Regions from separate parts of the Labrys sp. 22185 genome, predicted to be linked through region 4. Evidence: riboswitches for the same ligand, from Rfam matches in the RefSeq annotation. Region 4 holds a riboswitch; each other region holds the start of a gene.

Region 1 (7,454 bases), on a different contig from region 4:
CGAGGCCGAGAATGGCCTCCAGCGAGAAGGGCCTCAAGGCTACGGCCTGCTGGTAATGGGCGGCAGCCGGCTCGGCCCGTTCGCTGTGCAGGAGGAGGTCGCCCAGGCCAATATGGGCTTCGACATGGTTGGGTTCGAGCTTCAGGCAGGCCAGATAGGCCTGCAGCGCCTCGTCACCGCGCTCGAGCGATGCCAGCAAATTACCATAATTGTAATGGGTATCGGCCGCCTTGGGGTCGAGCTTCAGGGAGGAGCGGAAGCAATATTCCGCACGCGACTCATTGCCGAGGCCACGATTGGCGAGCCCCAGCCGCATCTGAGCGTCGGCGCTGCCGGGATTGACCTCGACTGCCCGGCGAAGCACCTTCTCGGCCTCGTCATTGGCGCCCCGCTGCAGCAGGAGCGTGCCGAGCAGGTTCAGGGCGTTGAAGTCCCCGGCGCGACCGGCCAGGATCTCGCGATAAACGGCCTCAGCGGCATCGAGCCGGCCTGCGCGATGATGCTCGACGGCTTTCTTCAACTTTGCTTCGGCGGCCATGCTGCGTTGTCCGGATGGGGCGGGAGGAATTGCCGGACCTTGTGGCGGATCGGGCTACAAAGGTCAATCCAGGCCCGCATCAAGGCGTTTTGCGATTTGGTAGATTCGCCGAAAATTGCAAAAGGACGGCGAAACAAGAGCTTAGAACAAATGGACGCCAACTATCGAGCGCGTTTCGCTCAGAGGGCGTCGAATGCTTTGTTCAATGCATCCTGCCTGGCATAGAGATCCTTCAGGATGCCTTGCATCTGCGCCAGGATCGCCGGATCGTCGGTGAGCAGACCGCTGCCTTGCACCTGGATCTTGCTCTGGTTCTGTCGCACGAAGGCCACGAGCTTCTTCATCTGGTCGGTCACGCCCGTCCATTGCGGCTCCAGATTTGCCCAGTCGCGACCCCGCTTGGACACGGTACGATCATAGGCCTTGTCATAGACGGCCTTCAAATCATCCGGCAATTGCAACCGGGCCTTGGCCGCATCGGCCGTGTCGACCAAAATCTTGGTTTCCCTAGCCCGTTGCAGGAAGCTCGCGCTGAACCTGTCGAGCAGGCTCGGATCCTCGATCAGCGCCGGCACATCGGGCAGCGACATGGCACTTTTGGCGGCGTTGCGACCGACACCGGTGCGTTCATTCATGCCGTCAAAGAACGTCGCCATGATCTTGAAGCTGTCCACATAGGGGCCGAACGCCTCCTCCTGCCGGCTTGTCATCGCCGGAAACGTCGTTTCGTCCTTGTTGTCGATTATCCGCGATTGCAAAAACTCAATGTAGGCTTTGCGCTGTTCCGGCTCCTTGCTGAAGCAGGCAGCGAGAAACAGGGCAAGTCCGATGGACAGCCACAATGGCGCTTTGCGAAGCATGGTTTTTACAGGATCGTTGATTGGAAACAAACAGGCGAGGCTATGCAACAGCCACACTTGTTTTGGCAATAGGGCCAGCCGTCGGAGCGCTTGTCCAAGTACGGAAGGCGTTTCTTGGGGAACTGCCTTTACGAAATTATCTCATCAATTCTCGGGCATGACACGGAACGCGTGTATCTTTCCTGGTCCCAAAACACGCAACACCGTCAGATGTGCAAAAGCAAATCCACATCCTGCCGAAGCATGCCTTCGTCCGGTAAAGACGGCGTATAATCCATGCGTTTTCCCACGAAATCTGGATGTAACGCGCGTGACTCCACCTTGTCATCCGAGCCGCTAGGATAGTTCACGTCACCACGTCCAACCGCCGGAACACATATTCACTTCTATTGAATTGTGTTGGCATCTCGTTCGTATAGGCTGGCCCCAATGCGTTCCGGATATGGCCGCGAGCAAAGGAACACGCATGTCAGTCTCTTCGCCTTCGACCGATCATTCAGGCCGCGCTCCTCTGGGGATCGGGCAGATCATCGCCGATGCTTTCGGGGTCAGCCTGAGGAATTACGGCTGGGTGTTCCTGCTCCAGTTGGCAATCTTGGCCATTTTCTTCGGCTTGCTCGGCTCGTTCTTCTGGGCGGCCTTGAACGGTGACCAAGTGGCGGCCCAGTTGGCCATCAAAAGAAATTTCGCCCTGTTCTACCTGCTGCTCCTGGCCGCCGGTTTCCTTTCGCTCGCCTTCTATTGTGCGATGATCCGTTTGATCCATGATCGTTACGTCGATCCGGCAAAACCCTTCATGGCAACCTGCATGGCCGGCGCCAAAAGGTTCCTGGCCGTCTTCGGCCTCTTGTTGATCTATCTCCTTGCCTATATCGCGCTCTACCTGGTTGCCGCTTTGCTCGGACTGGTCTTCTTCGGCATTGGCGCCCCTCCCGGCTTCGTCATCGTCGCCATGCTGATCGCCGGTATTTTCGCCCTCTATCTGGTCTTTCCCTATCTGCTTTCCTTCGTCATCTGCATCAACGAGGATATCGGACCGATCCGCGCGCTTGGCCGCAGCCGCTATCTCAGCGCGGGATATCGCTGGCCTCTGTTCGGCATGATGCTGCTGACCTGGGTGATCTGGTTCGCCTACCTTCTGGTCGTGAATGTTCTGGCACGGATATTCGGGCCCAGCGGCGGCATTGCCGCCTTGATCATGATGCTGCTCGTCCTGCCGCTGATGTATGCCTGGCTGATCGGGGTCTATTCCATTGCCGCCTATCGCCTGCGGGTGCTCAAGGATGGCGTCGATTTGACCGGCAGCGTGGCTGATGTGTTCGACTGAGGCCGTACTGAAAAAGCTCTATCCCCGGCGCCGCAAAGCCGTTGCGGCGTTCGCGGCCTCTGCCCTATCCAACGATCTTTCAGGCAGGCTCCATCCGATTCCCGGTGAATGCCGCGCCTGCACGGGAATGACGATGCGCTATCTGCTGACATGGGCCATGGCCGCCGCGATGACGGTGGCGGTCTCTTTCGTGCCGGCCAAGGCCGACAATACGGCCTCGGCCCTGTTCCAGAGCTATCTCGGCAAGGGCCGCATCAGCGAGGCGGACGAACAGATGCTGGCCCTCGCCACCAAGGCCAGCGGCAATGCCGACGCCAGGCTCGGCCTCGGCATGGTACGCACCGCCCGCGCGCTCGAACATCTGTCGCAGGCCCTCTACAAATATGGCTTCGCCACCGAAATACCGGCCATGCGCCTGCTCGGCCTGTCGGGCACCGTCTTCAGCACCAATCCCGAGCCGCAGCCGATCACCTATCAGGACTTTCGCGGCATCCTCGCCACGTTCCTGGCCGATCTGGAAAAGGCCGACCAGACCCTGGCCGAGGTCGGCGATAGCCCTGCCAAGCTGACGGTCGATCTCTCCGTCACCCGTTTCGACTGGAACGGCGACGGCACCATCGACGAACGCGACCATATCGGCGCAGCGATCTCGGACCTCGACGATGCCGGCAAGCCCAAACCCTTCATCGTCGCCTTCGACACGGCCGACGCCAAATGGCTGCGCGGCTATTGCAACTTCCTGATGGCCCTGACCAAGACCCTCTTGTCACACGACATGTCGCGCAGCTGGGACGCCGGCTTCGGCAGCCTGTTTCCGCGCGCCGTCAGCGGCCTTGCCAAGGCCAATGGCGTCGATGGCGACGACGGACTGGGCATGACCCTGTTCGGCACCAGCAAGCGCGACACCGATGCCATCGCCGACCTGATCAGCCTGGTGCACACCATAGACTGGCCGGTGTCCGACAAGGCGATGTGGCTGGAGGTACGCGGTCATTTCAAGACGGTAATCCGGCTCAATCGCGAGACCTGGGCGCTGATCGCCAAGGAAACCGACGACGACCACGAATGGCTTCCCGGCCCACGGCAAAAGAGCGGCGTGCTCCCCTCCCTCGAAGTGACGCAGGAGCGCATCGACTCGTGGCTCGCGCTGCTCGGGCAGGTCGACGAGGTGCTGGACGGTAAGCTCTTGATGCCGCATTGGCGCTTCGCCAAGGGCATCAATCTCGCCAGGGTGTTCGAGCAGCCCGGCAACTTCGACCTGGTGCTGTGGATCACCGGCCCGGGGGCCCTCCCCTTCCTCGACAATGGCAAGGTGATGGATGCCGAGGCCTGGGGACAGGCCACGCGCATCTTCGGCGGCGACGTCGCGAGCTACGCCTTCTATTTCAATTGAGCGAGCGCCCGGCTGCGGCATCCGGCGCGAGCAGGTGCCGCTTCAGGCGAACGATCGCCTCGCGCTGCAAATCGCTGGCCTCGCCATAGGCATTGGCGACCTCGGTCAGCATGTCGATGAGCTGCTGGCGCTCGGGCAAAGACAGGCGGGCGCGGAAAAGCGGCACCAATTCTTCGGCAACCGGCGTGAACACCCGGCCGCGATCCGTCAATTGCAAGGCCTGCTCATAGATACGCTCGCGGTCGCCGATCCCGAGCGGGTCGCTCATCAGGGCGAGGATGGTGTCCCGTTCGGCCCGGGTCAGCAACCCATTGGTGCGGACGAGCTGGATCATCAGGACGACGGCAGCGAGCCTGGGATCATCGATGGCCTTGAGCGAGACACGCTCCAGCGCCTGAGGCCGGACCGTGTCGGCGCCCCGGTCGAGCGGGAGGGGAACCACCTTCGGCACGGCCTCGAGCCGGCGTGCTGCCGCCGGCTTGCGGGCCTTGCCGCGCAACAGCCAGAACAGGCCGACGACGGCGGCCACAAACGCTCCGATCAGGATCGCCCTCGGCCCCTCCAGCAAGACCAGGCTGGTGATCAGCAAAGCAATGATCCAGATCGCATTCTTACGCAGGAAATCCATCGGCCGTCTCATCCGATCGGGACAGTGCGCATCCTGCGCCAGCCATCCTATGAACCTGCATCTCCCATAGCGGCCCGCATGGCGGCGAGCAAGGGATGGCCGGGCTGCCGGCCGTCCCAGCCGTCGAAGCTCAGCACAGCCTCCGGCGGCAGGCGCTGGCGCCAGCCCTTCACCTCCAATTCGGGTCGGGCATAGGCTTCGTGCACATAGCCCAGGCACAGATAGGCAACCGGAACCACCCGCTCGGGAATGCCCAGCGCCTCACGCAGGCGCGCCGGATCGACGATACTGACCCAGCCGACCCCGACCCCCTCGGCCCGTGCAGCCAGCCAGATATTCTGCACCGCGCAGACGGTGGAATAACGGTCCATCGCCATGTCATGGGTGCGGCCAAGCACCACCGGGCCGGCGCGGTCGGGATCGCAGGTGATGCATAGATTGACCGGCGCATCGATGATGCCTTCCAGCTTCAGCGCGCGATATTGCGCCTGCTTTTCAGGCGGGAACATTGCCACGGCCTCGGCATTGGCTTCCTCGAAGAGAGCCTGCACCTTGCGCCGGGTTTCGGGGCAGCGCAGCACGAGAAAACTCCAGGGCTGCATGAAGCCGACCGAGGGCGCGTGATGCCCGGCCGTGAGGATGCGGGCGAGGACATCATCAGGCACAGGCTGCGGGCTGAACTGGCTGCGAACGTCCCGCCGGGTGAAGATAGCGCGATAGACGGCTTCACGTTCGGCCGGCGAGAACGGCCCCGAGGGCGCGAGCGCCTCGTTGGATGGGTCCATCGTCATTCCCCTTGCGATGGCAATCGCCGCGCCGTCCGCGCACGCCGATCTATCGCCTCCGGCCGGTCTTCTGACTCGGGATCCACCCACCCGGACGCCTTCCCCGCAGAGCGAGTGGCTGAAACCTGCCCGGATAGTCCCCCTTACAGCGTTGGGCACGTCGCGGCCTCAAACCGCATTCCCGATTCTCCCGCAAGCGGGCACCGAAGGTCTTACGGATGTAGCATGGGAGACGCCGGCTGCCCAGCCGTGCGGGACGGCCATACCGGTCGACGGGCGGCAAAGTGGACAGGGCACGGGCTTGTGGCCTAGAATCGCCAGCCAGGCCCTCGGGCGATAGGCATCCTGGCAATCTCTGAATGAACAAAATCGATCTCAAACGGCGCGCCGGCGATCAGCCCGATCCCCTGGAACAGGCCAATCCCGTGCGGCTCGGCACCCGCCTTCGCCTGGCCCGGCAGACGAGGGGCTTGACGCTAAAGGCCCTGGCCACGGCCGCGGAGTGCTCGGAAAGCCTGCTGTCCAAGATCGAGAACGGCAAGGCCTCCCCCTCCCTGCCCATGCTGCATCGCCTGGTCGAGGTGCTCGGTACCAATATCGGCTGGATGTTCGAGGAATCAGACAGCGAGGAGGGCATCGTCTTTCGCGCCGGCACGCGCCCGCTGATCTCGCTGGACCCGCTCCGGCGCGGCGAAGGCATTTCGCTGGAACGGGTGATCCCCTATTCGCCCGGCCATCTTCTCCAGTGCAACATCCACCATATCGAAGCCGGCGGCGAGAGCGCCGGGCCGATCCAGCACCAGGGCGAGGAAGTCGGCTATGTGCTGGCCGGAACCGTGGAGCTGATGGTCGGCGAGCGCACCTTCAAGCTCTCCGTCGGCGATACGTTCGTGTTCAAGTCCGAACTGCCGCACTGGTATCGCAACACCGGAACCGAGCGCGCCAGCATCTTCTGGGTCAACACGCCCGCCACCTTCTGAGGAAACCTCGAGGAGCCAATAAAACACCTCTGCCATTCCCGGCGCCGCCGAAGGCGGCGGGAAGAGAATCCAGGGGCAAAAATGGAGCCCCTGGCCCTGGATCCCCTTCCCGGGGCCTTTGGTCCCGCCGGGGATGACATAAGCACTTCTTCTCCAGGCTCTGTGCCGTCGGCTTTTCAAGAATCCCTCAAACCATCATTCAAGTAACTTGACATGAATTCAAGTCTCTTGAATGATGCGGATGTCAGAACTGAGAATGAGCCCGGCACGGGCCATCCATGAAGGGAATTGAAATGCGGCTTTCAAAATATCTCGCCGGCTGCGCGGCGGCGGCAGCCCTGGCGCTGTCCCTCGGATCGGTGTCCGCTTCGGCCGACACTTTCGCCCTGGTCACCATCAACCAGCAGGCCCTGTTCTTCAACCAGATCAACGAAGGCGCAGAGGCCGCCGCCAAGGCGGCCGGCGCCAAGCTCGTCATCTTCAACGCCAACAATGTTCCAAGCGCCCAGAACGACGCGATCGAGAACTACATCACCCAGAAGGTCGACGGCATCATCCTGATCGCCATCGACGTCAACGGCGTGAAGCCCGCCATCACCGCCGCCAAGAAGGCCGGCATTCCCGTCATCGCCATCGATGCCCAGATTCCCGACGGCGACAATGTCTCCTTCGTCGGCGTCGACAATCTCAAGGCGGGCGAGGACATCGGCAAGTTCTATGCCGACTACGTCAAGGCCAAGCTGAATGGCACCGCCAAGATCGGCGTGGTCGGCGCCCTCAATTCCTATATCCAGAACCAGCGGCTGGACGGCTTCAAGAAGGCGGTGACGGCCAGCGGCCTCAAGGTCACCTTCCTCGACACCGTCGACGGCCAGAACGTGCAGGACGTGGCGCTGAGTGCCGCCGAGAACCTGATGACGGCCAACCCCGACATGACCACGCT
Region 2 (7,454 bases), on a different contig from region 4:
GCGCACGTCGGGCTTGTCGATGCCCATGCCGAAGGCGACCGTGGCGACCAGGCAGAGGCCTTCCTCCTCCAGGAAAGCGTCCTGGTTGGCGCTGCGAACAGCCGCTTCCAGGCCGGCATGATAGGGCAAGGCGCGGATATCCTGCTCGTTCAGCCATTGCGCCGTCTCCTCGACCTTGGCGCGCGACAGGCAGTAGACGATACCGCTATTGCCTTTGTGCCCGGCCAGAAAGGCCAGCAATTGCCGGCGGGCATTGTCGCGCTCGACGATGGCGTAGCTGATGTTGGGCCGGTCGAAGCTGGTGGCGAAGACCTCGGCCTGGTTGAGGCCGAGCCGCTCGATGATGTCGGCACGGGTGACCGGATCGGCCGTGGCGGTGAGGGCGATGCGCGGCACGCCGGGGAAGGACGCGGCGAGGCCGCCGAGCTCGCGATATTCAGGCCGGAAGTCGTGGCCCCATTGGCTGACGCAATGGGCCTCGTCGATGGCGAAGAGCGCGATGTCGGCATCGGCGATCAGGGCCTGGAAACCTTGCGTCGCCACGCGCTCCGGTGCGACGTAGAGGAGGTCGAGCTTGCCGTCCATCAGGGAACGGCGGACCTTGTAGGCCTCCTCGCGCGACAGGGAGGAGTTGAGCGGCGCCGCCCGCACGCCGGCCTGCTTGAGTGCCTCGACCTGGTCGCGCATCAGCGCGATCAGCGGCGAGACCACGATGCCGACGCCGCGCCGGCACAGAGCCGGGATCTGGTAGCACAGCGACTTGCCGGCTCCCGTCGGGAACAGCACCACCGCATCGCCCCCTCCGGTGACATGGCGCACCACCGCCTCCTGCTGGCCGCGAAAGGCGGCGTAGCCGAACACGCTATTGAGGATGGCGAGAGGATCTCGCGGAGAGGAGAGGGTCATGCCGGCAGGATGCACCTTGGTGCCTGATTCCATTGCAGGGTGAAGCGTGAGGCTTACCCGACAAGGGCCGTGATTCGAAAATTTCCCGCATGGATTTCCTCTGCTGGCAGACAAATCCGGTGGAATGATCACGGTCGAGAATGCCAGCAAGCCTCTGCCCACCTGCGTGGCGATTGCTGGGGTGACGATGGTGAGAGCTCGCTTGCGATTGCGATAGTTATGTTATAACGTTTCATATAAATCAAAATTCAATGAGGCCTCTCGGCAGCGACATGCTGTGGGGCATCCGCAACGGATCAAGGAATTCCGACATCATGCAGCCCGCGCCGCAGACACCCGTCACCGTCCTCACCGGCTATCTCGGGGCAGGCAAGACCACGCTTCTCAACCGTATCCTGACCGAGAGCCACGGCAGGAAATATGCGGTCATCGTCAATGAGTTCGGCGAAGTCGGCATCGACAATGACCTTGTCGTGGATACCGACGAGGAAATCTTCGAGATGAACAATGGCTGTATCTGCTGCACGGTGCGCGGCGACCTCATTCGCATCATCGAGGGCCTGATGCGTCGGCGCGACCGCTTCGATGCCATCCTGATCGAGACGACCGGGCTGGCCGATCCCGCACCGGTTGCCCAGACGTTCTTCGTCGATGACGATGTGCGCGCCAAGACCCAGCTCGACTCCATCGTCACCGTGGTCGACGCCCGGCATTTGCTCGGCGAGATCGAGACGGCGCATGAGGCGCAGGAGCAGCTTGCCTTCGCCGACACGATCCTCCTCAACAAGATCGATCTGGTCACGGCAGAGGAACTCGATCGGGTGGTGAAGCGGATCCGTCGCATCAATCCCACCGCCACTCTCCACGAGACCCGGCGTTGCGACATCGCGCTCGACAAGGTGCTCGGCCGCGGCGCGTTCGACCTCGACCGTATCCTCGAAGCCGAGCCTGATTTCCTCGAGGGTTTCCATGACCACGACCATGACGATCATGTCGGCAGCTTCGCTCTCGTGTCCCAGGAGCCGCTCGATCCCGGCAAATTCATGCCCTGGCTCAACATGATCGTGCAACAGTTCGGCACGGACATGCTGCGCCTGAAGGGCATCGTCGCCTTCGATGGCGATCCGCAGCGCTTCGTCGTGCAGGGCGTGCACATGCTGCTCGAAGGCGATCATCAGCGTGCCTGGAAGCCGGAGGAGGAGCGCCGAAGCCGCCTGGTCTTCATCGGCCGCAACCTGCCGAAGGACGTGATCGAACAGGGCTTCCTGGCCTGTCGGGCCTGACGCGGGAAGGCAGGGCACGGCATCAGGGGCCGTTCGCTTTGCATATTCGCTTGACCGCGGTCGTGACGCCCCGATAACTGTGCGGTGACGGTTCCCGTCGGATGCAAGTCCGTCGGGAGTAATAGGGAACACGGTTCGGCTTTCTAAAAGCCCATGCCGTGGCTGCCCCCGCAACTGTAGGCGGATTGCCAAGCATCCCCGTGGCGCGAAAGGCGCCATGCCACTGTGGGTCTCCCATGGGAAGGCAGATGCAAGGCCTTTATCCGCGAGCCAGGAAACCTGCCGTCATCTCGATCAATCCCATGTCACGGGCGGGGATGCCCGGAACAGGAGACAATGTGACGTTTCTTCCCGACGTTTCGGGCGCTTGCCCGCCTGTTCCCTCCGCTTCGCACGCTCACGTCCTTTGCCACGGTCTGGCCTGAGGAAACCTCACGGTATTCGGCTGGTGCTGAAGACCGCTGCTTCCCCTATCGCGAAACGAGAGAACGTCATGATCCTTTCAACGAGCAAGGCCCGCTGGTCCAGCTTCGCCGTCATGCTTGCGGCCAGCTTCGGCTTGGCGCTGGGTATCGATCCGGCGGCTGCGCAGGCAACGAAATATCCCCTCAAGCTCACCAATTGCGGCCGCACCGTCACCTTCGAGCATGCGCCGCAGCACACCGTTTCCGTCGGCCAGAGCAGCACGGAGGTTCTCTATCTCCTCGGCCTGGCCGACAAGGTCGTCGGCACGGCGGTGTGGTTCGGCCCTGTATTGCCCGGCTATGAAGCGGCCAATGCCAAAATTCCGCGTCTGGCCGACAATGATCCGAGCTTCGAAAGCGTGATCGCCAGGAAGCCGGATCTTGTGACGGCGCAGTTCCAATGGCATGTCGGGCCCAGCGGTATTGTCGGCAAGCCCGAGCAGTTCGAGGAACTTGGCATCCCGACCTATGTTTCGCCCGCCGATTGCGTTGGCAAGGACAATTCCAGCGGCGGCGATGGCACGCGCGGCACCCTCTTCACCATGGATCTGGTCTATCGGGAGATCACCGAGCTTGCCGAGATCTTCGACGTGCAGGAGCGCGGGGCGAAAGTCGTCGCCGAGCTAAAGGCGCGTGAGGAAGCCGCCCGCCGCAAGATCGCGGCCGGCGATGGCAAGGTCTCCGCCGCCTTCTGGTTCTCGAGCGCCAAGGTCGACGTCGATCCCTATATGGCCGGCAAGAACAGCGTGCCGGGCTATATCATGTCGGCGTTGGGTGTGCGGAACGTCGTGGAGAGCGAGGAGGAGTGGCCGAGCGTCGGCTGGGAGACCATCGCCAAGGCCGATCCGACCATCATCGTCGCCGGCCGGATGGATCGTCGCCGCTATCCGGCCGACGACATCGCCGTGAAGCTCAACTTTCTCAAGACCGATCCGGTGGCAAGCCTGATGCCGGCGGTCAAGCAGGGCCATGTCGTGGAGATGGACGTGCAGGCGATGCAGCCGAGCGTGCGCGTCGTCGAGGGCATCGAGATGCTCGCCGATGCCATCCAGCGTTTCGGCCTGAAGCGCTGAGATGAATCGCCCCGTCACACGATTACTGGCGATCGGGATGCTGGCGCTGGCGGTGCTCGTGCTGGCCCTCTGGCTGGGCGCCGCCATTGGCGAGACGGCCATTCCGATGGACGTCGTCGCCAAGACGGCCGCCAATCGCCTGTGGGGCGCCGGCTATGGTCTGGATCGCATCGATGAAGGCATCGTGTGGAACTACCGGCTGAGCCGCGCGGTCGTCGCGGCCTGCTGCGGCGCGGCCCTGGCGCTGTCGGGCGTCGTGCTGCAGTCGCTGCTGCGCAACGTCCTGGCCGACCCCTATGTCCTCGGCATCTCGGCCGGGGCATCGACGGGAGCGGTCGGGGTCGTCATCCTCGGCCTCGGGGCAGGGGTCCTGAGCCTGCCCGCCGGCGCCTTTCTCGGTGCGCTGACGGCCTTCGGCTTCGTCGCCTTGCTGGCGATGCGCTCGGGCCGCGGCACCGGCGCGGTGATCCTGGCCGGGGTCGCCGGATCCCAGCTCTTCAATGCCCTGACCTCCTTCATCGTTACCAAGGCGGCCAATGCCGAACAGGCGCGCGGCATCATGTTCTGGTTGCTGGGCAATCTCTCGGGTGTACGCTGGCCCGACGTCTGGCTGGCGCTGCCGGTCACGGCCGTAGGGCTGCTGGTCTGCCTGTGGCATGCCCGCGCGCTCGATGCCTTCACCTTCGGCACGGAATCGGCGGCGTCCCTCGGCATCTCCGTCCGGCGCGCCTATGTCGTGCTCGTCGGTGTTGCGGCGATGATGACGGCCGTGATGGTCAGTATCGTCGGATCGATCGGCTTCGTCGGGCTGGTGATCCCCCATGCGGCGCGGATGGTTGTGGGCGTGCGCCATGGGCGCCTGCTGCCGGCCAGCGCCTTGATCGGCGCCGTCTTCATGATCATCGCCGACATTCTGTCCCGCATCATCATCCCCGGCCAGGTTCTGCCGATCGGCGTGATCACGGCTCTGGTCGGTGCGCCGGCTTTCGCTCTCATCCTCAGCCAAAGAAAGGCGACGGCATGAGCCTGTCGGCCCACGATCTGTCCTGGTCGGCTGGTGGGGTCTCGATCCTGCACGGAGTATCGCTGGAGGTCCGTCCGGGCGAGTTGCTCGGCATCATCGGCCCGAACGGTTCGGGCAAGACCAGCCTGATGTCCCTGCTGGCCGGCATTCGCCGTCCGCAGGGGGGGCAGGTGCTTCTCTCGGGCCAGCCGCTCCATGGCCTCGCTCGCCGCGAAGTCGCACGCCGCATCGCCCTGGTCGAACAGCAGGCCGAGACGGCCGAGCGCATTACCGCCCGCCAGGCCGTGGAGCTTGGGCGAACACCGCATCTGGGGGCCTTCACGCCCTGGTCGAACCAGGACGATGCCATCGTCGACCTCGCGCTCGAGGAGGTGGCGATGACCGCCCTTGCCGGTCGCCTGTGGCACACGCTCTCCGGTGGGGAACGCCAGCGCCTCCACATCGCTCGTGCCCTGGCGCAGCAGCCGGAGATCCTGCTTCTCGACGAGCCCACCAATCATCTCGATATCGGCCACCAGATCGGCCTTTTGCATCTGGTGCACCGTCAGAACCTCACCGTGGTGGCGGCCCTGCATGACCTCAACCACGCGGCGATGTTCTGCGACCGCATTGCCCTGATGCAGGCGGGACGGATCGAGGCGATCGGTCCTCCGTCCGAGGTGCTGACGGCGGCGCGCATCCAGTCGGTCTTCGGTGTCGCCGCCGAAATCGTTCGCGACGGCGCGGGAGGCTGCTTCATTCGCTATCGGCATCCGGATCTTCCGGCACCGCGGGCGGGCTGGATCGCGGCGGCGTCATGACCCGCATCCGCCAACAGATGGAGAGAACCGTCAGATGACCAGCACCGGCACCGCGAATTACGATCTCAAGGAAGAGATCCGCGATTACTGGTCGGGGCGGTCGGAAACCTTCGACCGCGCCTTCGGGCATCACATTCCCGAAGGTCCGGAATTCGAGGCCTGGGCTGCGGCGATCCGCGATCATCTCGGCAGCGATCCGCGCCGGGTTCTCGACCTCGCCTGCGGCACGGGCGAGATCACCAAGCTGCTGCTGGCGCTCGGCCACGAGGTCACGGCCCTGGATTTTTCCGAGGCGATGCTGGCTGTCGCCCGGCGCAAGCATGCCGGGCGACAGCGCCTGCGCTTCCGGCTCGGCGACGCCGAAAACACCATGGAACCGGAAGGCGCCTATGATGCCGTCGTCTGCCGGCATCTGGTCTGGACGCTGACCGAGCCGCAGAAGGCCTTCGCCGATTGGCATCGCGTGCTGAAGCCGGGTGGCAGATTGCTGTTCTTCGACGGGGATTGGGCGAGACCGACCAGGACCGGACGCATGGCGTCCAGGCTCATCGCCCTGATCGATCGCCTCGGTGGCGCCGATCCCTACTATGATGGCGCGATGGGCGAACGCCATGCCCGCATCATGGAGCGGCTGCCTTTTGGCCGGGGACTGCGGAGCACCGATCTCCTGCTGCTCCTGGAGCAGGCCGGTTTCAGGGATGTCGTGGTCTCCTCGCATCGGCCGATAGCCGCCGCCCAGAGGCGCCGGGCGAATCTGCGCAACCGGCTGCGCACCTATCTCTACCAGCGCTTCATCATCTGCTGCCGCAAGTGATCCGCGTACCGCAGTCGCCTTGTATCTCCCGGCAACGGAGCCATATCTTGATAAGCAGCCTGGAGGATCATCCGAGGCATGTTCGAGGCGGCAAATGTCTGCCGCACCGTGCTCTCTTGCCCGCTCCGATGGCGAGGCAGAAAAACAGGCATGATAACTGATGACGCCGCCGGGGCTGGGGTCTATGGTCCGTGACGGGACGCTAACAAGCTCTGTGAACAAGGACGTAACATATGGCTTCGAAACTCGAACAATTGCGTGCCATGACGGTCGTGGTCGCCGATACCGGCGATATCGACTCGATCAAGGCGCTCAAGCCGGTGGACTGCACCACCAATCCGAGCCTGCTGCTCAAGGCAGCCGAAATGCCGGCCTATGACCATTTGATCGCGGAAGCCGTGAGCTGGGGCAGCAAGCAGGGTGGCGGCAAGGACGGCGTCGTCGCAGCCATCGCCGATCGCCTCGCCGTTTCCTTCGGTGCGGAACTCACCAAGCTCGTTCCCGGGCGCGTTTCGACCGAAGTCGACGCCGACCTCTCCTTCGATACGCAGGCGACCATTGCCAAGGCGCATGCCATCATCGCCGACTACAAGTCGCGCGGCATCGAGCGCGACCGCATTCTGATCAAGATCGCCTCGACCTGGGAAGGCATCCGTGCCGCCGAGGTGCTGCAGAAGGAAGGCATCGACTGCAACCTGACCCTGTTGTTCTCAAAGGCGCAGGCCGTGGCTTGCGGCGATGCCGGCGTGTTCCTGATCTCGCCCTTCGTCGGCCGCATCCTCGATTGGCACGTGAAGAATGACGGCCGCACCTTCACCCCGGAAGAGGATCCGGGCGTGCTGTCGGTTCGCGGTATCTATGCCGATTACAAGTCCCGCGGCGTCAAGACGGTCGTGATGGGCGCTTCGTTCCGCTCCACCGGCGAGATCGAGGCGCTGGCCGGTTGTGACCGTCTCACCATCGCACCGAACCTGTTGCAGGCGCTCGATGCGGATCAAGGCACGCTGGAGCGCCAGCTCTCGCCCGACAACTATGCCGCTGCTCCGACTACCGGCAAGATCGACGAACGCGCCTTCCGCTGGGAGATGAA
Region 3 (7,454 bases), on a different contig from region 4:
CTGGCGCGCTCGCAGCTCTTCACCGCCTATCTCGACCATGACGGCACCACCGAGAAGCTCAAGACCCTGCAGGTCTCGGTCGGCAACGGCAAATATTATGGCGGCGGCATGAGCGTGGAGCAGACCGCCACTGCCGATGACGGCAAGCTCGATTTCTACAGCCTGGAGGTCGACCATTGGTGGCGTCTGCTCAAGCTGCTGCCGAGCCTGCGCAGGGGAACCCATGGCCAGTGGGATGACGTGCGGGCTTTCAGCACCACCGAGCTGGTGATCCGCACCAACCGGCCGCGCCCTGTGAACACCGATGGCGAGCTCACCACCTGGACGCCGGCGCATTTCAAACTCCGGCGCCACGCCATCGAAGTCTATGCGCCGCCAGCGAAATCCGGCTGATCAATGCCCCGACAGGCGCTGCGCCAGGAGTGAGCAGAACAGCGCCCATCCGGCGCCGATCACCCATCCGGCAATCACGTCGGTGGGCCAGTGCACGCCGAGATAGACGCGGCTGACGCCGACCACGAAGGTCAGCAGCGTGCACACCACCATGATGTAGATCGACAGGGCCCGCGTGGGAAAACGGCGGGCCAGCATGATGCCGAGCGTGAAATAGACGGTCGCCGACATGAAGGAGTGGCCGCTGGGAAAGCTCGACGTGTAGACCCTGGAGCCGTGCGCCACCAGGTCAGGCCTCGGCCGGTCGAAGCCATATTTCAAGAGCGAGCTCATCAGGATGCCGCTGCCGATGGCGAGGATGACGAAGACGGCGCTGCGCGGCGATCCTGACAAAGCGAGAAAACCTGCCACGGCCAGCGTCGTCAGGGTCAGCACGCCGACGCCGCCGAGACCAGTGAAGTCTCGCATCATCTCCTCGAGCCAGCCCGGCCCGAGCGGATCGGTGAGATCGGCGGGATCGCGCATCATCAGGAGGATGGCGCGATCGAAGGCTTCCGTGCCGCCTCGCATGACCAGGCCGGCCAGCACGGCGAAGATCAGGGCGGCGCCGGCGACGCACAGGATGGCGACCAGCGCCGAGCGCTCGGGATGTTGCTGGATCATGAGGATTGCTGGGCCTTAGAACTCGATGCCTTGCTGGGCCTTCACGCCGGCGGCGAAATGATGCTTCACCAGCGTCATCTCGGTCACCAGGTCGGCCGCCTCGATCATCTCGGGCTTGGCGTTGCGGCCGGTGACGACGACATGCAGGTCCGGCCGGCGCGCCTTCAAGGTTTCCACCACCTCGGCGAGGTCGAGATAGTCGTAGCGCAGGGCGATGTTGATCTCGTCGAGCACGAGGAGGCGGATGCCGGGATCCGCCAGCATTGCCTTGGCCGTCTCCCAGGCCCGGCCGGCGGCGGCGACGTCGCGCTCGCGGTCCTGGGTCTCCCAGGTGAAGCCCTCGCCCATGCTCTTCCAGGTCACCAGGTCGTCGAAGCGCTCCAGCGCCGTGCGCTCGCCGGTCGACCAGGCGCCCTTGATGAACTGTACCACGCCGATGCGCCAGCCATGGCCGAGCGCGCGCATGATCAGGCCGAAGGCAGCCGTGGACTTGCCCTTGCCGGGGCCGGTATTGACGATCAGCAGGCCCTTTTCGGTGATGGTCTTGGAAGCGACCTCGGCGTCCTGTACGGCCTTGCGCTTTTCCATCTTCGCCTTGTGGCGTGCGGCATCGTCGGTCATTTCAGCATCCACTCACTTCACCACCAGAGGCAGGCCTGCCATCATGAAGATCACCCGGTCGGCGAGGGCGGCGATCCGTTGATTGAGCCGGCCCTGCTCGTCGCGAAAGGCCCGGCCGAGAGCGTTGTCCGGCACGATGGACAGGCCGACCTCGTTGCTAACCATCACCACCGGGCCGGAGACCGCCGCCAGGGCTTCCTGCAGCCGGAGAAAGGCGGATTTGAGGTCATGTCCGCCCAGCATGAGATTGCTGAGCCAGAGCGTCAGGCAGTCGACCAGCACCGGACCCCGTGTAGCGGCAAGCGCTTCCGGCAGGGCGAGCGGCGCATCGACCGTATGCCAGTTGGCGTCGCGCCGGGCCTGGTGCTCGCCGATGCGCTCGCGCATCTCGTCGTCGAAGGCTTGCGCGGTGGCGATATAGGTCCAGGGCGCGGGATGGGTCGAAATCAGGCTCTCCGCATGCCGGCTCTTGCCGGAACGCGCGCCGCCGAGGACGAGGGTGAGTCGAGGAGAGGACATGCCGCCTTCCTGCCGGGTCTTGGGCAGGAAGGCAAGTCACGCGATTTCACCCTTCCCTGGAGGGGAGGGTGAAGACTCACACCGGTCCCCATTTCAGGTCGGTGTTCTTGACCGGCAGGCTGCGGATGCGCTTGCCGGTGGCGGCGAAGATCGCATTGCACACCGCCGGTGCGATCGGCGGCGTACCGGGCTCGCCGATGCCGCCCCATTTCTTGCCGCCGCTGAGCACCAGATGGGTCTCGATCGGAGGCGTATCGGCGAGGCGGGCGACCTGGTAGTCGTCGAAATTGCCTTGCACCACCGCGCCCTTCTCGATGGTGATCTCCCCAAACAGGGCGGCCGACAGGCCATAGACGACCGCGCTCTCGATCTGCATCTCCACGGTGAGCGGATTGACGACATGGCCGCAATCGACGGCCGCCACCACGCGCTGCACCTTCACTTCACCCTGGGGACTGACGGCGAGTTCCACCACCTCGCCGACGATGGTGCCGAAGGATTCGTGGATGGCGATGCCGCGTCCCTGGCCCTTGGGCAGCGGCTTGCCCCAGTCGCTCTTCTCAGCCAGCGTATCGAGCACGGCGAGAAAGTCAGGCTTGCCTTCGAGCAGCTGGCGCCTGAAGCGGTAGGGATCCTGGCCGGCTGCCACCGCCATTTCGTCGATGAAGCTCTCCAGGGCGAAGGCATTCTGTGACGAGCCGACCGAACGCCAGAACATCACCGGCACATGGGTGTTCTTGAGGATGCAGTCGATCTGGGCCGCGCCGGAGCGGTAGGGCATGTTGGCGAGGCCCTCGACGGCGGAGGGCTCGACGCCGTTCTCCACCTTGCCCCAGCCGAGCGAGCGCTGGATGGAGCCGACGGCCGTGCGAACATGGATGGCCGCCGGCAGGCCGTCATCGCCAAGGGAGGCCTGGAAGCGGATGGCCGCCTGGGGGCGATAGCGGTCGTGGCGCATGTCCTCCTCGCGCGTCCACACCAGCTTGACCGGCTTGCCTACCGCTTTCGACACGGTCACGGCCTGCACGAGTTCGTCGTTGACGGCGCGTCGGCCGAAGCCGCCGCCGAGGAAGCAATTGTGGATCTCGACCTGGGAGGGGGCCACGCCGGCTGCCTTAGCGGCAAGCTGGAGCGCCATGTCGGGGTTCTGCGTGCCCATCCAGACCTCGACCTTGCCGTCATGGACATGGGCGGTGCAGTTGAGCGGTTCCATCGGGGCGTGGGCCAGGTGCGGCGCCTGGTAGAGAGCGTCGACACGCTTGCCGCGGGCGAGGGCGGTGTCGACGTCGCCTTCTTTGTGCGCCGTGACAGCGGGGCCGTCGAGCGCGGCGACATAGTCGGCGTCGAAGCGCTTGCTGTCCGTTTCGGCAGCCGGACCCTCCTCCCAGATCACCGGCAAGGCGAGCGCCGCTTCCTTGGCGCGCCAGAACCGGTCGGCCACCACGGCGAGGCCGCCCTCGATCGGCACCACGGCCAGGATGCCGCGGCGGCCCTTGACGGCGCTTTCGTCATGGGATTTCACGCGGCCGCCGAAGACGGGACAGGTCACCACGGCGGCATAGACCATGTCGGGCAGGCGGATATCGATGCCGAACTTCGCCGCGCCCGTCAGCTTGGGCGGCGTATCCAGGCGCGCCAGCGGCTTGCCGATCAGCGTGAACTGCTCGGGCGTCTTGATCGCCGGCTCCTTGGCCAGCGTGACCTTGGCGGCCTCGCCGGCAAGCTCGCCGAAGCGCAGGCTGCGATTGCTGGCCCGGTGCAGCACCTTGCCGGCATCGACGCTGCAGCTTTCGGCCGGCACCTGCCAGCGCGTAGCGGCGGCCTGCACCAGCCTTTCGCGGGCATTGGCGCCGGCCACCTGCAGGAATTCGCGGGAGCGGCGCACGGCGCCGGAACCGCCGGTGCCCATGCGCTTGTAGACGGTGTTCTCGCGCAGGTTCCGGCTGGCCGAGGCGTATTCGGGCCTCACCCTGGCCCAGTCGCAGCCGAGTTCCTCGGCGACGATCATCGGCAGGGCCGTGAAGATGCCTTCGCCCATTTCCGATTGCGCCACACGGATGATCACGGTGTCATCGGGCTCGATCAGGATCCAGGCGTTGATCTCGCCGTCCGTAGCCGTCCCGCCCCAGGGCTGGTCGGCAATGGTCAGAGCGTGGGCGGCATCGGGGATGAACCCGCCGATCATCAGGCCGCCGGCGGCCGAGAGGCCGATGGCGAGAAAGCTGCGCCGGCTCAGCGCGGCGGAGGTGCGGTCGATCGCGTTCATGGCCTCACCCCTTCATCAGTTCGGCGGCGCGGTGGATGGCGGCGCGGATGCGCGGATAGGTGCCGCAGCGACAGATATTGGTGATGCCGTTGTCGATATCCGCGTCGGTGGGCGCTGGCGTGTCCTTCAGGAAGGCGACGGCGGCCATGATCTGGCCCGACTGGCAATAGCCGCATTGCGGCACGTCCTCGGCCAGCCAGGCTTGCTGCACCGGATGCTTGCCGTCCGCCGACAGGCCCTCGATCGTGGTGATGGTGGCGCCGTCGACGTCACCGATCTGGGTCTGGCAGGAACGGATGGCGGCGCCGTTCACATGGACGGTGCAGGCGCCGCATTGGGCGATGCCGCAGCCGAACTTGGTGCCGGTGAGGCCGAGTTCATCGCGCAGGACCCAGAGCAAAGGGGTCTCGGGCTCGATGTCGAGCTGGTGGGTGGTCGAATTGACGGTGATGGCAACCATGGGCAGGCCTTCCAGCGGCTGATGCCGGGCAGAAGAACCGGGCCCATCGGCGTCGGCCTTCTGGTGGGCGATTGCGGGAAGGCCAAATTGTGGCGGCAATCATGGCGCCGGGGTGACGGGTAACGCAGACGTGAGAGTTTGTGCAGGCTGGAAACGATCGAGAAACGTCGCCGCCCGTTCGGAAGGCCCGACTATTGCTTGAACCAGATCCGGCTGTAGCCGAGCGCGTCGCCGGCGATGGCGACAAGAACGCCGACCGAGACGAGGATAAGGCCGATCATGAAGGTGCGCACGATGCGGCGATAGACCGGTCCCTCCAGTGAAGTGGGCGAGAGCATGCCCGCCAGCGCCCAGACCTGGAAGACGATGCCGCCCCCGATGAGAAAGACGGCTGCCAGGTCTTCCGGGATCCAGGTTCCCGGCTGCGAGGCCCAGTTGTTGAGGAAGCCGAGCGAGAAGGCGAGCACGACGCCGATAGCCGTCACCGAACCGCCGCGGAAGATGACGTCGATCTTTTGCGGCTCGGGCGGCGGTGCCGGCGGCTTCTCTTCGGGCATGGCAATCTCGTTGGTGCGGCGACGTTGCTGCCCTTTATGCCGGATTTTGCGCCTCCTTTGGAAGCGGGAACATTGACAAGCCTGTCCGCGCACCCCTTATGTCAGCCACGATCGGTCTCTCGTTAAGAGAGAAGAGGGAATGCGGTGCGGATAAGAGGAGGCCGGTCGACGGCTGCCTTGGATGCCAAAGCCGCGGCTGCCCCCGCAACTGTAAGCGGCGAGCGTCCCGCCTTGAGGCCACTGGGTGACCGGGAAGGCGGCGGGAGGCGATGAGCTGCGAGCCAGGAGACCTGCCGGTCGCACTGCTGTCACCGGTCCGGGCGGGGCGCCTCGGAGGCCGGTTCCGTCTACCCGGACGATCGCCGGCCATGCCGTCGGTCCCGCGCCCTCCATCCGCTCCGGCGGCGATGAACAGGGCCGATGCCAGAAACAACTCTCCCAGTCCGGCTGCTCGTCTGCGTGACCTGCAGGCGCGAGGGCGATGACCCCGAGGCGCCGCGCCAGGGCGCCCGGTTGCGCGATGCGCTCGCCGGCATGCTGCCCGAAAGCGTCGAGCTGCAACCTGTCGAGTGCCTGGGCAATTGCAAGCGCTCCTGCACGGTGGCTTTGTCGGCGCCCGGTAGCTGGACCTATGTCTTCGGCGACCTCACCGCCGAGAGCGGCCCCGACATTCTCACCGGCATCGGGCTGCTGGCCCATTCCACCGACGGCCTGATGCCCTGGCGCGGCCGTCCGGACGTCTTCAAGCGCAGCATGATCGCGCGCATCCCACCCCTATCAACCCTCAAGGACGCCGCCGAATGAACGCGCACACCAAGGTTCCCTGCACCATCGTCACCGGCTTTCTCGGGGCCGGCAAGACGACGCTGATCCGCAACCTGCTCGCCACCGCCAATGGCCGCAGGCTGGCGCTGATCGTCAATGAATTCGGCGATGTCGGCGTCGATGGCGACATTCTGAAGTCCTGCGGCATCGAGAGCTGCCCGGAAGACGCCATCGTCGAACTCGCCAATGGCTGCATCTGCTGCACGGTGGCCGACGATTTCGTGCCGGCTCTGGAGACGCTGCTGGCGCGTCCGAACGCACCCGAGCACATCGTGATCGAGACCTCCGGCCTCGCTCTGCCCAAGCCGCTGGTCAAGGCCTTCAACTGGCCGGCGATCCGCTCGCGCGTCACCGTCGACGGCGTCATCGCCGTGGTCGACGGTGCCGCGGTCGCAGCCGGCCGCTTCGCCGATGATCCGGAGGAATTGAAGCGCCAGGCCGAGGGCGATGCCTCCCTCGACCACGACAATCCGCTCGAGGAGGTCTATGAGGACCAGCTCCTCTGCGCCGACCTCGTCGTGCTCAACAAGGCTGATCTCCTCTCAGCCGGCGAGGCCGACAGCGTGGAGAAGGATATCGAGAAGACCGTGCCGCGTGCCGTCAAGGTGGTGCGCACCTCCGAGGGCCGCATCGATGCCGCCGTGCTGCTCGGGCTCGGGGCAGCGGCCGAGAATGATCTGGAGGCGCGTCCCTCCCACCACGATCACGAGGCCGAACACGACCACGACGATTTCGACACCTTCATCGTCGACCTGCCGGCCGTCCTCGACGCCGACGCCCTGGTGCGTAAGCTGAAGGCGGCGGCCGAGGAACACGATATCCTGCGCATCAAGGGTTTCGTCGCCGTCGACGGCAAGCCGATGCGCATGCTGGTCCAGGGCGTCGGCGCCCGTTTCTCGCAGCATTTCGACCGCGCCTGGGCGCCGGAGGAAACGCGTTCGAGCCGCCTCGTCATCATCGGCGAGAAGGGCATCGACCAGGCCGGCATCCGCAAGACGCTGGAGGGCTGATGCATCTGCTGCCGGCCGATACGCGTTCGCTCGATGCCAGCGAGGCCGCCGTCGATCTGGGTCAGGCACCCGGCGCGATCGTGTTTGCCTCGCTGACCGACAGCGACCTTGCCCTGGCAGCCGCTTCCGGCCTCGACGAT
Region 4 (7,454 bases):
AGGCACAGGCCGGCACTACCCCTGCTTTGCGCATGAAGACGGCGGAGGGTTCCCTGCTGCCGCTCGACCACGCGCGCCTCGCCGCCCTGGTGCTCGAAGCCTGTGCAGGCCTTGCCGACACCAACGCCGAAACGGTGCTGAACGAGACGCAGCGCAACCTCTATGACGGCATCAGCCAGGACGAACTGGCGCTGGCGCCGATCCTCGCCGCCCGCACCCTGATCGAGACCGAACCCGATTATGCCAAGGTCAGCGCCCGGCTGCTCAATGACAAGCTGCGCCGCGAAGCCCTCACCTTCGTCGCGGGCCGTCCCGACCAGGCGACGCAGGCCGAGATGGCGAGCCGCTACGCCGAATATTTCCACGATTATGTCCGTGTCGGCATCGCCAACGAACTGCTCGATCCGGAACTCGGTCGCTTCGACCTCGCCCGCCTTGCAGCCTCCCTCAAGCCCGAGCGCGACTTGCAGTTCGACTATCTCGGCCTGCAGACGCTCTATGACCGCTATTTCCTGCATGTGCGCGGCACGCGTTTCGAGCTGCCACAGGCCTTCTTCATGCGCGTGGCCATGGGCCTGGCCCTACGCGAAATCGACCGGGAAGCCCGCGCCATCGAGTTTTACGATCTTCTGTCCTCCTTCGACTTCATGGCCTCGACGCCCACCCTGTTCAATTCCGGAACGCTGCGCGCCCAGCTCTCCTCCTGCTTCCTGACCACCGTGTCCGACGACCTCGAAGGCATCTTCAAGGCGGTGAAGGACAACGCGCTGCTCGCCAAATATTCCGGTGGCCTCGGTAATGACTGGAGCAATGTGCGTGGGCTCGGCGCCCATATCAAAGGCACCAATGGCGAAAGCCAGGGCGTGGTGCCCTTCCTCAAGGTCGCCAACGATACCGCCATCGCCGTCAACCAGGGCGGCAAGCGCAAGGGCGCGGTCTGCGCCTATCTGGAGACCTGGCATGTCGACATCGAGGAGTTCCTCGATCTGCGCAAGAACACGGGTGACGACCGCCGCCGCACCCACGACATGAACACCGCCAACTGGGTGCCGGATCTGTTCATGGAACGTGTGGAGCAGGATGGCCCCTGGACCCTGTTCTCACCGGACGAAACGCCGGACCTGCACGATCTCTATGGCCCCGCCTTCAAGGCCGCCTATGAGGCGCATGAGGCACGCGCCGCGGGCGGCGAGCTGAAGGTCTTCAGGCAGGTCCGTGCCCAGGATCTATGGCGCAAGATGCTGACCATGCTGTTCGAGACCGGGCATCCCTGGATCACCTTCAAGGATCCCTGCAATATCCGCTCGCCCCAGCGTCACGTCGGCGTGGTGCACTCCTCGAACCTGTGCACCGAGATCACGCTGAACACCTCCCATGACGAGGTGGCCGTGTGCAATCTCGGCTCGGTGAACCTTGCTGCCCATGTCGATGCCAGCGGCCTGATGTTCGACAAGCTCAGGGCGACGGTGACGACGGCGATGCGCATGCTCGACAACGTCATCGACATCAATTTCTACACCATTCCCGAGGCACGGCGCTCCAACCTCAGGCACCGGCCCGTCGGCTTGGGCATCATGGGCTTCCAGGATGCGCTGCAGACCCTGCGCCTGCCCTACGCCTCCGAAGCCGCCGTGCGGTTCGCCGACGAAAGCATGGAAGCCGTATCCTTCCATGCCATCTCGGCCTCGACGGATCTGGCGGCCGAGCGCGGTCGCTATCCCAGCTTCGAGGGATCGCTGTGGTCGCAAGGCATTCTGCCGATCGACTCGGTCGGCCTGCTCGCCGAGGCGCGCGAGGGCGCCAGCTTCGACGTGAGCTCGACCCTGGCCTGGGACATGTTGCGCCAGCGCGTGAAGACGGTCGGCATGCGCAATTCCAACACCATGGCGATCGCGCCGACGGCGACGATCTCCAACATCTGCGGCGTCTCGCAATCGATCGAGCCGGCCTATCAGAACCTCTTCGTCAAATCGAACATGTCGGGGGATTTCACGGTGGTGACCTCGGCCCTGGTCCGCGATCTCAAGACGCGCGGCCTGTGGGACGAGGTCATGATCTCCGATCTCAAATATTTCGATGGTTCGCTCGGCCAGATCGATCGCATCCCCGAGGATCTCAAGGCTCTCTATGCCACCGCTTTCGAGATCGACACGGCCTGGCTGATCGAAGCCGCGGCGCGCCGGCAGAAATGGATCGACCAGGCCCAGTCGCTCAACCTCTACATCGCCAACCCCTCCGGCAAGAAGCTCGACACGCTCTACCGCCTGGCCTGGCAGCGTGGCCTGAAGACGACCTATTACCTGCGCTCGCGCTCGGCCACCCATGTCGAGAAATCGACGCTGAAGGGCACCGACGGCAAGCTCAACGCCGTCTCCGCCACGGTGCCGCGGGCGGCCGCGCCGATCCTGATCGAGGCTCAGCCGAACCCGGCTGCATCGGAAGCCTGGGGCAAGGCCTGTTCCATCCACGATCCCGATTGCGAAGCATGCCAGTAAGCCGAAGGAAAACAGGATAATGACGATGCTCGATTGGTCCGAACCCGCTTCGCCGGCCGCGCGAATTCCGCTGCCGCAGACCCCTGACAATGCCACTGGCCTTGGTTCCATCGACCGCGACGGCAGCCGCGTCACGGTCGACGAGAAGCGCATGATCAATGCCCGTGCCGACGTGAATCAGTTGCTGCCGCTCAAATACAAATGGGCGTGGGAGAAATATCTCGCCGGCTGCAACAATCACTGGATGCCGACCGAGGTCTCGATGCAGGCCGACATCGCACTGTGGAAGTCGCGTGACGGCCTGACCGAGGACGAGCGGCGCATGCTCAAGCGCAATCTCGGTTTCTTCGCCGCCTCCGAGAGCCTGGTCGCCAACAATATAGTGCTGGCGATCTACCGCCACCTCACCAATCCCGAATGCCGGCAATATCTGCTGCGCCAGGCTTTCGAGGAGGCGGTGCACACCCATACCTTCCAATACATCGTCGAGAGCCTCGGGCTCGACGAGGGCGAACTCTTCAACATGTATCGAGAGGTCTCCTCGATCACCGACAAGGCCGCCTGGGCCCTCAAGCACACCCAGCATCTCGACGATCCCGATTTCAAGACCGGCACGCCGGATGCCGACCAGGCCTTCCTGCGCGACCTCGTCGCCTTCTACGTGATCTTCGAGGGCATGTGGTTCTATACCGGCTTTGCCCAGATCCTCTCGCTCGGCCGGCGCAACAAGATGGTGGGGATCGCCGAGCAGTATCAGTACATCCTGCGTGATGAGAGCATCCATCTCAATTTCGGCATCGACGTGATCAACCAGATCAGACATGAGAACCCGCATCTGTGGACGCTGACCTTCCAGGCCGATCTGCAGCGGATGATCCGCGAGGCCGCCGAACTGGAAGCCGCCTATGGCCGGGATACCATGCCGCGCGGCTTTCTCGGTCTCAACGCGGTGTCGTGCGAACAATATATGCATTTCATCGCCAACAGGCGCTGCGCCCAGCTCGGCCTCATGCCGGTATTCCCGGATGTCGAGAACCCCTTCCCCTGGATGAGCGAGGCGATGGATCTGAAGAAGGAGAAGAACTTCTTCGAGACGCGCGTCATCGAATATCAGAACGGCGGCGCGCTGAGCTGGGATTGAAGGCAGGCGTTTCAGGGTATTCGCAACAAACTGAAGAAAGGTTCGGATGGGGCTTCGTGCCCCCTCATCCGCCTGCCAGCACCTTCTCCCGTAAGGGGAGAAGGGGATCATTTCGGCAGGCGAATCGCCTTCCGCTCACCTTCTCCCCTTGCGGGAGAAGGTGCCCCGAAGGGGCGGATGAGGGGTTGCACTGCTGCATCTAGATTTCAAATCCCGACACCTCGAAAAGAGCGGGATTGGTTGCTCTGTCGTTCCCTGGTGAGCGGGGAATGACGGACATTCGCTATCCCCTTCCCGACCTGCCCTCCCCAAGCCCTCGATAACAATGTCCTGAACACACCATCATCCGTCGCATCGCCTCTAGTCGGCGCGCCGACTCGATGTATTCTAATCCTCATTCGAGGTGCCGGTCCGCTCCCAAGGCGGCCCGGAGAATTGGGAAGCCGGTCCAAATCCGGCGCTGCCCCCGCAACGGTAGAGGAGAAGATCGCGGCAGGTGCCACTGGGTCGGGAAGACCTGGGAAGGCGTCGCGATCGGGCCGAAAGGCCGCTCCTGAGCCCGGAAACCAGCCCCGATGAAAACCGACGGACGCGGTGGGCGTTCCGGAAGGAGGTTCGGCTGTGCCATCGCGTCGGCGCAGAGCTCCGATCCGCTTTCCCATCCCGCTGCCAAGTCAATGCATTGGTTGTCACGCGGGATTTTGACATGACTGCGCATCAGGACATGCTGGGCCGCCTCCGGGCCCACCATCCAGGCACGACGCTCGAGGGCAAATTCTACACTGACCCCGAGTTCTTCCGGCTGGATATGGAGAACATCTGGTATCGCGAATGGCTGTTCGCCGGCCATGACTGCGAGCTTGGCAAGCCGGGCAGCTATTTCACCCTCCAGGTCGGCGACTATCCGGTGATCGTGCTGCGCTCCGGCGACGGCGCCATCCGCGCCTTTCACAATTCCTGCCGGCACCGCGGATCGCGCCTGTGCGCAGCGGCAAGCGGCAGCGTCGCCAAGCTGGTCTGCCCCTATCATCAATGGACCTACGAACTCGACGGCCGCCTGCTGTTCGCCCGCGACATGGGCCCCGGCTTCGATGCGGCTCAATACGGCCTCAAGCCCGTCCATTGCGAGAGCGTGGCCGGCTACATCTGGATCTGCCTCGCCAAGGAGGCGCCGGATTTCGAGACCTTCCGTGCCGGCGCCATGCCCTATCTGGCACCCCATGGCCTGAAGAACGCCAAGGTGGCCTTCGAGAGCACCATCGTCGAGAAGGGCAATTGGAAGCTGGTCTGGGAGAACAACCGCGAGTGCTACCACTGCGCGGGCAATCATCCCGAGCTCTGCCGTACCTTCCCCGAGGCCCCGACGGTTACGGGCGTGCAGGGCGCCGACAAGGATCCGCTCATCGGCCAGCATTGGCGGCGCTGCGAGGAAGCCGGCCTGCCCAGCACCTTCAGCATTTCCGGAGACGGCCAGTTTCGCATGGCGCGCATGCCGCTGCTGCGCAATGCCGCCAGCTACACGATGTCCGGCAAGCCGGCCGTACAGAGACCGCTCAGCCCCACGATTGAGGAAGGCAATATCGGCGCCCTCCTGCTCTTCCACTACCCCACCACCTGGAACCACGTGCTGGGTGACCATGCGGTCAGCTTCCGGGTACTTCCGATCGGGCCGAAGGAAACCCAAGTCACCACCAAATGGCTGGTGCACAAGGATGCGGTCGAGGGGGTCGACTACGACCTCGATGAACTCACCCATGTCTGGCAGATGACCAACGACCAGGACCGCCAGATCGTCGAGGAGAACCAGCTCGGCGTCTCCTCGCCCGTCTACACGCCCGGCCCCTACGCCCCCGAACATGAGGGCGGCGTGATGCAGTTCGTCGAGTGGTATCGCAGCGCCATGGAAGCGGCGTTGGGTAACGACGGCGTCCGCCTGCGCAGCGTGGCCTGAGGCCTTTTCACCCTCCCCCTCCAGGGGAGGGTGTTTGAGAAACCGATATATACAAGGGTAGACATCATGCCGACGCCCTCCGCAGCCCTGGCGAAATTCAGGCATATCGACGAAACGCCGCCTTGGAACGATCAGAGCCAAGTGCTCGAATGCGTTTCGATCATCCATGAGGGCCGCGATGTCGCGACCTTTACCTTTCGCGCCGCCGAGCAGGGCTGGTTCCGCTACGAGCCCGGCCAGTTCATCACGCTAGAGATCCCGGCCGAGGCCGGGCCGGTGCTGCGCACCTATACGCTGTCTTCGAGCCCCTCCCGCCCGCTTTCGATCAGCGTCACCGCCAAGGCGCAGGCCTCCAGCATCGGCACGCGCTGGATGCTGGACAACCTCAAACCCGGCACACGGTTGAAGGCCTACGGCCCGCTCGGGCAATTCAGCTTCCATCGCCATCCGGCCGAAAAATACCTCTTCATCTCGGCCGGATCGGGCATCACGCCGATGATGTCGATGACCCGTTTTGCCGAAGACCACGGCGCCGCCACCGATATCGCTTTCGTCAACTGCGCACGCCGGCCTGGCGAGATCATCTTCCGCCAGGAACTGGAACGCATGGCCGGACGCATGCAGCGCCTCCGCCTTGCCTGGATCGTGGAAGAGACCGAGGCCCATGAAGCCTGGACCGGCTTCCAGGGTCGGCTCAACGCTCCGGCCCTGCGCCTGATCGCACCGGATTTCCGCGAGCGCGAAGTATTCTGCTGCGGCCCCGCGCCCTTCATGGCTGCGGTCAAGGACATGCTCGAAGCCAATGGCTACGACATGCGCCGCTATCATGAAGAGAGCTTTCAGCCGGCCGAAACGCCAATGGAGGAAGTCGGTGCGGACGAGGCCCTTGCCGGCGAAGCCAGCGTGGCCTTCACCAAATCCGGCATCGAGGTGCCGGCCTCCAGCCGCGACACCATTCTCCAACTCGCCCGTGGCGCCGGCCTCAACATTCCGACCGGCTGCACCATGGGCCTGTGCGGCACCTGCAAGGTGCAATGCGTGTCAGGAGAGACCGCGATGACCCATCAGGGCGGCATTCGCGAGGAGGAAATCGCCGCCGGCCTGGTGCTGGCTTGCTGCACCAGGCCGCTCGGCCGCGTCGAGATCGAGGCCTGAGATGACGATCGCCGCGCAGAACACCGTCGATGTCGACGCCGCCATCGTGCACTCCATCCTGCGGGCCACACGGGATGATGGCCCCGTCATGCCCGAGGAGCGGGCCCGTACCCTCCTGCTGGCCTGGATCCTCAGCCGTGAGGACGGCGCGGACCTGGCCAGGGAAGCCGCCGATTTGAAAGTCCTGCTGCTCGAGGCCTCGACATCGGACAATCCGCTGCTGCCGCATCTGAGCAGCCTGCTCGACGAGGTGCGCGATCATGCCGGCCGGAGACGAGGTCGGCGGCGTTTGCGGGTGGATGCCTGAAGAAGCAGACGAAACGTCCGCGGTCCCAGCCGAGGCGTTTCCCGCAGAACGCCGGCAAGGTTCGCGCAGGAACTGTGCCGGCTAGGACCGCGGACGTCTCGTCCGCCTCTTCCCTTCTCCGCCATCCCCCAGCAATCCCAGACAGAAAACCGGCGCTTCCAGGACAGTTCGCCTTGACCTCGCCTTTCTCGGCGCTATCATATAAGGATATCTTGATATCGTAATTCCGTTATAGGAGCTCGTTATGAGCGCTCCGGTCGAAGCCCTGTTCGCCGCGCCTGCCCAGACCGATCGGGGCGCGGAGATCCTTGCCGCCCTTACCGCCGCCGCGCGGGAGCGCATCCTGATCCTCGATGGCGCCATGGGCACGCAGATCCAGGGGCTCGGCTTCGAGGAGGACCATTT

The links. A riboswitch is a leader RNA that binds a small molecule or an ion and turns the genes downstream of it on or off. The one in region 4 is predicted to bind cobalamin.
Region 1: it holds a riboswitch for cobalamin, as region 4 does, so the genes downstream of both, bluB (5,6-dimethylbenzimidazole synthase) here and ACTJKX_RS17975 (aromatic ring-hydroxylating oxygenase subunit alpha) in region 4, are expected to answer to the same signal.
Region 2: it holds a riboswitch for cobalamin, as region 4 does, so the genes downstream of both, ACTJKX_RS02450 (ABC transporter substrate-binding protein) here and ACTJKX_RS17975 (aromatic ring-hydroxylating oxygenase subunit alpha) in region 4, are expected to answer to the same signal.
Region 3: it holds a riboswitch for cobalamin, as region 4 does, so the genes downstream of both, ACTJKX_RS19240 (DUF1636 family protein) here and ACTJKX_RS17975 (aromatic ring-hydroxylating oxygenase subunit alpha) in region 4, are expected to answer to the same signal.

The regions. Positions count from the first base shown of each region.
Region 1 is NZ_JBQEPH010000001.1:44,843-52,296, reverse strand. Features, by position in the region: gene ACTJKX_RS00255 (tetratricopeptide repeat protein) at 1-538, opposite strand, end outside; gene ACTJKX_RS00250 (DUF3053 family protein) at 718-1,446, opposite strand; gene ACTJKX_RS00245 (DUF975 family protein) at 1,865-2,725, shown strand; gene ACTJKX_RS00240 (hypothetical protein) at 2,859-4,118, shown strand; gene ACTJKX_RS00235 (TerB family tellurite resistance protein) at 4,111-4,746, opposite strand; gene bluB (5,6-dimethylbenzimidazole synthase) at 4,794-5,531, opposite strand; cobalamin riboswitch at 5,575-5,754, opposite strand; gene ACTJKX_RS00225 (cupin domain-containing protein) at 5,891-6,511, shown strand; gene ACTJKX_RS00220 (ABC transporter substrate-binding protein) at 6,805-7,454, shown strand, end outside.
Region 2 is NZ_JBQEPH010000001.1:533,667-541,120, forward strand. Features, by position in the region: gene recQ (DNA helicase RecQ) at 1-939, opposite strand, end outside; gene ACTJKX_RS02445 (CobW family GTP-binding protein) at 1,221-2,189, shown strand; cobalamin riboswitch at 2,261-2,490, shown strand; gene ACTJKX_RS02450 (ABC transporter substrate-binding protein) at 2,683-3,726, shown strand; gene ACTJKX_RS02455 (FecCD family ABC transporter permease) at 3,728-4,750, shown strand; gene ACTJKX_RS02460 (ABC transporter ATP-binding protein) at 4,747-5,550, shown strand; gene ACTJKX_RS02465 (class I SAM-dependent methyltransferase) at 5,585-6,364, shown strand; gene tal (transaldolase) at 6,598-7,454, shown strand, end outside.
Region 3 is NZ_JBQEPH010000009.1:170,928-178,381, reverse strand. Features, by position in the region: gene ACTJKX_RS19275 (lipid kinase) at 1-393, shown strand, start outside; gene ACTJKX_RS19270 (phosphatase PAP2 family protein) at 394-1,056, opposite strand; gene cobO (cob(I)yrinic acid a,c-diamide adenosyltransferase) at 1,072-1,677, opposite strand; gene cobU (bifunctional adenosylcobinamide kinase/adenosylcobinamide-phosphate guanylyltransferase) at 1,690-2,196, opposite strand; gene ACTJKX_RS19255 (molybdopterin cofactor-binding domain-containing protein) at 2,273-4,462, opposite strand; gene ACTJKX_RS19250 ((2Fe-2S)-binding protein) at 4,467-4,922, opposite strand; gene ACTJKX_RS19245 (hypothetical protein) at 5,114-5,479, opposite strand; cobalamin riboswitch at 5,575-5,791, shown strand; gene ACTJKX_RS19240 (DUF1636 family protein) at 5,900-6,283, shown strand; gene cobW (cobalamin biosynthesis protein CobW) at 6,280-7,314, shown strand; gene cobN (cobaltochelatase subunit CobN) at 7,314-7,454, shown strand, end outside.
Region 4 is NZ_JBQEPH010000008.1:229,079-236,532, forward strand. Features, by position in the region: gene ACTJKX_RS17965 (ribonucleoside-diphosphate reductase subunit alpha) at 1-2,495, shown strand, start outside; gene ACTJKX_RS17970 (ribonucleotide-diphosphate reductase subunit beta) at 2,521-3,636, shown strand; cobalamin riboswitch at 4,021-4,225, shown strand; gene ACTJKX_RS17975 (aromatic ring-hydroxylating oxygenase subunit alpha) at 4,343-5,587, shown strand; gene ACTJKX_RS17980 (2Fe-2S iron-sulfur cluster-binding protein) at 5,675-6,742, shown strand; gene ACTJKX_RS17985 (hypothetical protein) at 6,744-7,049, shown strand; gene metH (methionine synthase) at 7,294-7,454, shown strand, end outside.